DNA from 2 places in the Pseudomonas sp. UF-293 genome. Region 2 is predicted to be linked to the other one. Evidence: riboswitches for the same ligand, from Rfam matches in the RefSeq annotation. Region 2 holds a riboswitch; the other holds the start of a gene.

Region 1 (3,930 bases), on a different contig from region 2:
CCCTGCCCCTTGAACCGCCTACCTCATTGTCGAGGGACGGCCCACGCTTACCTGAAAACGGAGATTGACCATGCAGTACCAACAACCGACTCATCTGCAAGCCGCGATCCTCGACTGGGCCGGCACCGTTGTCGATTTCGGCTCGTTTGCTCCGACGCAGATTTTCGTCGAAGCCTTTGCCGAGTTCGGCGTCGCCGTGTCGCTGGAGGAAGCGCGCGGGCCAATGGGCATGGGCAAGTGGGATCACATCCGCACCCTGTGCAACCTGCCGCAGATTGCCGAACGTTACCGCGCGGCGTTTGACCGCTTGCCGAGTGACGACGATGTGACGGCGATCTACGAACGCTTCATGCCGTTGCAGATCGAAAAAATCGCCCTGCATTCGGCGTTGATTCCGGGTGCACTCGAGGCCATTGCGGCGTTGCGCGACAAGGGTTTGAAAATCGGTTCGTGCTCGGGCTATCCGGCGGTGGTGATGGCCAAGGTCGTCGGACTGGCAGAGGAAAATGGCTACGTCGCCGACCATGTCGTCGCCACCGATGAAGTGCCCAATGGCCGTCCATATCCGGCGCAGGCGTTGGCCAACGTGATTGCCCTGGGCATCAATGACGTGGCCGCCTGCGTCAAGGTCGACGACACCTGGCCGGGAATTCTCGAAGGGCGCGCCGCCGGCATGTGGACGGTGGCATTGACCTGTTCCGGCAACGCACTGGGCCTGACCTATGAGCAATACAAGGCGTTGGCGTCGGATCGACTGGCGGTAGAACGCGCGCGGATCGGCAAGATGTTCGCCCCTTCGCGCCCGCATTACCTGATCGATACCATCGCTGAACTGCCTCAGGTGATCGACGACATCAATGCGCGTCTGGCCCGGGGTGAAACTCCGCAAGCCAGCTGAGTCGGCCCTGACCGTGATCGTTCCCGCGCTCAGCGTGGGAACGATCCCATCACTCCCTTGAACTGCCGGAAGCAAGGTTGGCGTGACAGCAGACGCCTGCTGCTAATGCTCGTCGCGATAGATTGGTCTCCCCTTCAGCGGCTCGATCGACTACCATGCCGCCGCCGGTTTCCACACGGAATTAATAGGGAATCCGAAATGCTTGCACAGCATCAATCGGAACTGCCCCCGCAACTGTAGGTGCCGAGCCTGCTCCTTGACTGCCACTGGGTGAATCCCGGGAAGGCCGGAGCGTGGCGATGACGCATCAGTCAGGAGACCTGCCGGCACAGTGACTGACTAACCGGCGGGGTGTCCGGGAAGGACATCGTGCCGTGCGCGTTTTTCAATGCCGGCCTTGCGCAGTTTCCACGACCGCGCCCGAGGTGTGTTTCCAACCGTACCCGCCCGCTCACGTACGGTTCCCCTGGAGACTGCCCCATGCTGCTGCCCCGCGTTGCCACCCTGCTCACCGCTTTGAGTCTTTGCGCCCTGGCGCAAGCGGCGCCGACTACGTATCCGCTGACCGTCGAAAACTGCGGCAGCAGCCTGACCTTTCAGCACGCTCCTGCGCGCACGGTGACCATCGGCCAGGCCGGTACGGAAATGCTTTATGCCTTGGGCCTGGGCGACAAAGTCGTCGGTACTTCGCTGTGGTTCAACGATGTGCTGGGCGCATACAAAACGCAGAACGACAGGGTCGAGCGTCTCGCCGACAACGAGCCAAGTTTCGAAGCGGTGATCGGCAAACGCCCGGAACTGGTCGCCGTCGAGCTGGAATGGATGGTCGGCCCGCAAGGCGCGGTCGGCACCCGTGAGCAGTTCCATGAACTGAAGATTCCCACCTATCTGCTGCCCTCTGATTGCGAAGCCAAGGACAACCTCGTCGGCTCGGACGGCACGCGGCTGGCGCCGTTCCGCATCGACAGCATCTATAAAGCCGTGAGCCAACTGGCGGCGATTTTCGACGTGCAGACGCGTGGCGAGCAGCTCAATGAGCAGCTCAAAGCCAGCCTCGCACAGTCGATCGCCACGGCGACAAAACCGCAGCGCAAAGACGTCAGTGCACTGGTGTGGTTCTCCAGCGCCGAGATGGACATCGAGCCGTTCGTGGCTGGACACAAAGGCGTTCCCGATTTCATGCTCAGCACCCTCGGCGTGCGCAACGTCGTCGAGTCGGATGAAGAATGGCCGACCGTCGGCTGGGAAACCATCGCCAAGGCCAACCCGACGTTTCTGGTCATCGCGCGCATGGATCGTCGGCGTTTCCCGGCTGACGATTATCAGAAGAAACTCGCCTTTCTGCGCAGTGATCCAGTGACGCGCAACATGGACGCGGTCAAGCACAACCGCATCATCATTCTTGACGCCATGGCCATGCAGGCCAGCCTGCGCACCTTCGACGGCCTCGCACAACTGGCCACGGCCATCAACGGCTACGACCTGTCGCAATGAGCAGACGCCTGATCCGTTTGCTGCTGGTTCTGTTGACGCTATCGGTCGCGCTGATCGGCGGCGTGGCCATTGGTGAGACTTCAATCGAGCCGAGCGTGGTGTTGCAGGTGCTGGCCAACAAGCTGTGGGGTGCCGGTTATGTGCTCGACCCGATCGACGAAGGCATTGTCTGGAACTATCGCCTGACTCGCGCTTTGGTCGCGGCGGCCTGCGGCGCCGGTCTGGCGACATGCGGGGTGATTTTGCAGTCGCTGCTGCGCAATCCGTTGGCCGATCCGTATCTGCTGGGAATTTCCGCTGGCGCCTCGACCGGCGCGGTGATGGTCGCGCTGCTTGGCGTCGGCGCAGGGGCGATTTCATTGTCGGTGGGTGCCTTTGCCGGTGCGGTGACGGCGTTCGTGCTGGTGATCCTGTTGGCGCGGGTCAGCGGCACGGCCAGCGGCACCGGACAGATCATTCTCGCCGGGATCGCCGGCTCGCAATTGTTCAATGCCCTCACCGCGTTTCTGATCACCCGCTCGGCCAGTTCGGAACAGGCGCGCGGGATCATGTTCTGGCTGCTCGGCAATCTCGGCGGCGTGCGCTGGCCGTCGGTGTGGCTGGCGGTCCCAGTGGCCTTGCTCGGGTTGGTCGTTTGCCTGTGGCACCGGCGGGCGCTGGATGCGTTTACCTTTGGCGTGGATTCGGCGGCATCCCTCGGCATTCCAGTGCGACGTGTGCAAATTCTGTTGATCGGCTGCGCCGCGCTGGTGACGGCGGTGATGGTGTCGATCGTCGGCTCGATCGGCTTTGTTGGCCTGGTGATTCCCCACGCCGCGCGGTTGTTGCTCGGCACGGGGCATGCGCGTCTGCTGCCCGCCAGTGCACTGGGCGGCGCGGTGTTTCTGATTGCCGCCGATGTGCTGTCGCGGACCCTGATCAAGGGTCAGGTGATTCCGGTCGGCGTGATCACAGCGCTGGTCGGCGCGCCGGTGTTCGCCCTGATTCTGGTGGGCCGGAGATCGGCACGATGAACGCGGTATTGAGTTGTGCGAGCGTGGGCTTCAAGGTGCGTGGCGCCGAGTTGCTTAACGGTGTCAGTCTCGACGTTCAGCGCGGCGAGACGCTGGGCATTGTCGGCCCGAACGGTTCGGGGAAATCCACTTTGCTCAAACTGCTCGCCGGCCTGCGTGAGCCGAGCGAAGGCCAGGTGGAGCTCGACGGTCAGGCGCTGGGCACAATGTCGCGGCGCAGCATCGCGCAGACGCTTGCGGTGGTTGAGCAACAGGCCGATACCGACGATGGCATCCGCGTGTTCGACGCCGTGGCGCTTGGGCGTACGCCGTGGTTATCGGCGCTGCAACCGTGGTCCCCCGCCGACGACGCCATCGTCGAGCAAGCGCTGGTCGACGTTGACGCCGTGCACCTGCGTAAACGCCTCTGGCGCAGTCTTTCCGGTGGCGAATGTCAACGCGTGCACATCGCCCGGGCTCTGGCGCAACGCCCACAGATTCTGCTGCTCGACGAACCGGCCAACCACCTCGACATTCAGCACCAGT
Region 2 (3,930 bases):
CGTTCGCGACGTGACCGACCATACGCAGAAAGAAAACGCCTACTACTAAGGCGTTCGCTGCGAACATGAAAAACGGCGCCCCGTGAGCGCCGTTTTTTTATGGGCAACATTTGCCGCCCATTCGCGAGCAGGCTCGCTCCCACAAAGAAATGCAATCCGATGTGTGAGCGAGCCTGCTCGCCAAAGCGCCTTCAAGGGCGATAAAGATGTGCATGCCCGGCGCGATACAGCGAAGACTCGCTGAACACCTCACTGCCCAGCACCCGCCCGACCAGAATCAACGCCGTACGTCGAAAGCCTTTGGCCTCGACCTTGTCGGCAATGTCCGCCAACGTACCAACCACCCAATCCTGATCCGGCCATGTCGCGCGGTGAATAACGGCAATCGGGCAATCCGCGCCGTAGTGCGGCAGCAGTTCAGACAGAATCTTCTCCAGATGATTGACCCCCAAGTGGATCGCCATGGTCGCGCGGTGCTGCGCCAGACTGGCCAGTTCTTCGCCGGCCGGCATCGCGGTCTTGTCGGCGTAACGGGTCAAAATCACGCTTTGCGAGATGTCCGGCAAGGTCAACTCGGCGCCGAGCAGCGCTGCGCATGCCGCTGTAGCCGTCACGCCGGGAATGATCTCGAAAGGAATGCCCAGCTCACGCAAATAGCGAATCTGCTCACCAATCGCTCCGTACAGACTTGGATCTCCGGAGTGCACACGGGCCACATCCTGGCCTTTGGCATGGGCGCTCCTGATCAAATCGATGATCTGCTCAAGGTGCAGCTCAGCGCTGTTGACCACGATTTCGGCTTGGTGACCTTCCAGAACCGCCGTCGGCACCAGCGAACCGGCGTAGATAATCACCGGGCAGTTGCGAATCAGGCGCTGGCCTTTGACAGTGATGAGTTCGGGGTCGCCGGGGCCGGCGCCGATGAAGTAGACGGTCATCGTTGAATCCTTGGTAAGAAGCGCAGCCGCACCTCAGATGAAGTGTGCTCATGATCGATGGCGGGGATTATCGGGATTTTAACCGGCGCCAGCCAAGGCCAGCGTGGCCTGCGCATATTTCTGCCGGGGTATCAGCAGTTTCACCGGTGCCTGAATCAGTTGCTCGGCCAGCGCCAGCGCGGCGCTTTCCGCCACGCCGTAGCAGCCGGTGCGCTCAAAGGCGATCTGCGATTGATGGCTGAGACGCTGTTGATAGGGCGCCAGCTCGGCACTGTTGAAATACTGCAGTGGCAGGTTCAGTTGTGTGGCCAGTTCCAGCAGACCCGGTTCGTCGCGTTTGAGATCGATACTGGCCAAAGCCCTGACTGCTCGCAGTTCAATGCGATGCGCCTGCAACGCCTGATCGAGTAACGCGCGCAACGTACTGGCCGGGCAGCCGCGCTGGCAGCCGAGGCCGACCACGAGGGTCGGCGCTGCGCGGTCATCGGTCATGCCTGATATTGGCCTGCGCTTTTGCGGCGGAACAACCACGCACTGATCAGGCCCAAGGCCAGCCAGAACGCGACGTTGGTCAACTGCGAAGCGATTTTGAACTGGGTTTCCAGTGCCTCTGGCGCGAGCATGGAATGCACCTGCGGTTGTGGTGCGCCGATCACATGCGGCACGGCGAGAATCGCCACGCCGAGAAGCTTCATCAGCCAGTGGCGGCTGAAGGCGATCAACGCCAGACCGACAGCGGTCGAAGCGGCAGTGCCGATCCACCAGATCTGCCGAGAAGCCAGATCAGCAGCCGCAGTGCCCGGCAATTCAGGTGGCAGCCCCAGCGTCGGTGCGAGAACGAACGTGGCATAACCGGCCAGACCCCAGAGCAGGCCTTGCGAGGTCTTGGTCGGCGCGCGCAGGGTGTACAGGCCGGCGAGCATCAAGGCGAAACCCACCGCCACCACCAGATTACCGCCAGTGGTCGAGACCACGCGCTGCCAGCCGTCTTCCGGCTCCCAGGCTTCGCCATCGTGGCTGTGGGCGGCAGTGCCAGCAGCATGTTCGTGGACTTGCGCGACCGGTTCGGATTTCTCGAACGTTTCGGCCTGAAGAATCAGTGGCGAGACCCAAAAACTCTGCAGCAAAGTCAGGAGCAGGGCGGCCAGCAAGCCGGTGAATCCTGCGGTTTGCGCGATACGCTTGATCATGTCGGCAGGCCTCAGTGGCACGGGAACGCGGCACTGTGGCGCGTATCGTGGGCGGCGTTGTGCACCGCTTCGATGTGCGAGAAACCGGCGAACCAGACCAGGCTGGCACCGAGGATCGAGGCGAAGAGGGCGGCAGCTACGCGCTGGCCCAGGGTGGTGCTGCTGGAGATGTGGTCAGTGTGGCTGACGGTATTGCTGATGATCGACATAGCGCTTCCCTCTGAAATGTCAGCGGGTAAACAGAGCGCATGAAAAACCCCGCGAGCCGGGCACGCAGGGATTTCGAACAGCGCCCGCCCACCGCGGGTTTGTTTGTGGTCAGCGGCGCTGGTGCGCGCTGGATGTTGCGGGCCGGTCTCCGGGCTTGCGAGGGGCTGGCTTGTCGCCGACCTGCAAGCGTCACCTTCCCATGCCGGGGCACAGTGGATTTGACGCTTCGCTCGCTTACCGTTGCGGGGGCAGCACCGGACTGACATGGCTTTGAGTAAAGCACATGATTCACCGGTTTCCCGTTTCACCCTGTGAAGGGCACCCGTAACAAGGTGTGCAGGAGAACATGGGCGGCGATTGTCGTCAATCGACCGCTAGCGCATTACGAGCAGCACGTAGAGCGCCAAAGCGATCAGAAACGCGTAGTAGGACTTGAGTGGCGTCAGGCTCAGCAGCCAGGCCAGCACCACTGGCGCCATCCACGGCAGGTTCTCTGCGTGCTGGCTGGCCAAGGGATAGAGCGCTGCCGCCAGCAAACTCACCAGCATCGCCACCGAGGTGTATTTGCCCAGTCGGTCAATGAACGTGCGCGCACCGCCGGACAGCCGTTCGACGTCGACCGCCAGGGGCAGCAAACGACAGATTGCCGACACCAGCGCGCAAATCGACACGTACAGCCAGAACGTACTAGGGTCGGTCATAGGCATAACTCGTCAGTACCGTGACGGCGAGCACCAGCAGCAGGCTGATTTCGCCGAGCCATAACAAGCTTGCAACGCTGGCCAGGCCGGCAATCCATTGGCCGTGGAAGCTCTGACGGTCGCGGGCCATCTTGCCCAGCGAAGCGCTGAGAAAGATCGCGATCACCACGTTGGCGTGATCCATCAAGGCATTGTCGGCCAGGCTGGCGAAGCAGTAGCCGGCCATGGTGCCAAGCAGAGCGGCGCCATACAGCAAAAAACACACAGTGTTGGCGTACGGACGGCTGATCGATTGCTGCTCCTTGCGAATCGACATCAGCGTGAAGGCTGCATTGGCCATCACCGCCAGCGCCGGGATGAACGCTTTGACCGGGCCGTCGAGGCTGGATTTCAGGCTCAGAGTGAATACCAGAAAACGCAGGTTGATACTCAGCGCCGAGACCAGCACGCCAAAGGCATTGAGCAGGTGCGCGGGCGTCTCCAGCAGCGTCAGTTGCAACGGCGAGGCCATCACCGTGCCGCTGAACACCACCATCGCCGGCAATTCCAGACCATGACGGCGCCCGAGCATGCCGATCAGTGTGAACGTCAGCAACAGCGAGAACACGAAGGGCAGCGCGTCGCGGATGCCCGTCGCTATCTCGCTCTGTGATCCAGCTTTCGCCAGACTGGATTCAGCCGGCATGGGTGTTCTGTCGCGCGTCGGCAAGCAAGGTCTCTACGCCTTGTTTGTAGGCCAGCGCCTTCTCCAGGTAATACTCGGTGGAAAAGCGCGGAATGAATTCCTCCACCACCGCCACGCCTCGATAGCCATTGACCGCGAAGCGATTGAGCACGTCGCTCAAGCGCAGATTGCCTTCGCCGATTGGCAGATGTTGGTGGTGCGTGTCG

The links. Region 2 has a riboswitch for cobalamin ahead of AC4IHP_RS08610 (CbtB domain-containing protein). Riboswitches for the same ligand answer to the same signal wherever they lie in the genome.
Region 1: another riboswitch for cobalamin. It lies ahead of AC4IHP_RS14275 (ABC transporter substrate-binding protein); the one in region 2 lies ahead of AC4IHP_RS08610 (CbtB domain-containing protein).

The regions. Positions count from the first base shown of each region.
Region 1 is NZ_JBSICA010000011.1:41,132-45,061, forward strand. Features, by position in the region: gene phnX (phosphonoacetaldehyde hydrolase) at 71-898, shown strand; cobalamin riboswitch at 1,047-1,240, shown strand; gene AC4IHP_RS14275 (ABC transporter substrate-binding protein) at 1,379-2,392, shown strand; gene AC4IHP_RS14280 (FecCD family ABC transporter permease) at 2,389-3,405, shown strand; gene AC4IHP_RS14285 (ABC transporter ATP-binding protein) at 3,402-3,930, shown strand, end outside.
Region 2 is NZ_JBSICA010000005.1:160,613-164,542, reverse strand. Features, by position in the region: gene nfuA (Fe-S biogenesis protein NfuA) at 1-49, shown strand, start outside; gene cobM (precorrin-4 C(11)-methyltransferase) at 192-938, opposite strand; gene AC4IHP_RS08620 (cobalamin biosynthesis protein) at 1,017-1,430, opposite strand; gene AC4IHP_RS08615 (CbtA family protein) at 1,427-2,128, opposite strand; gene AC4IHP_RS08610 (CbtB domain-containing protein) at 2,140-2,337, opposite strand; cobalamin riboswitch at 2,461-2,679, opposite strand; gene AC4IHP_RS08605 (hypothetical protein) at 2,713-3,039, opposite strand; gene AC4IHP_RS08600 (AzlC family ABC transporter permease) at 3,026-3,724, opposite strand; gene AC4IHP_RS08595 (sugar phosphate isomerase/epimerase family protein) at 3,714-3,930, opposite strand, start outside.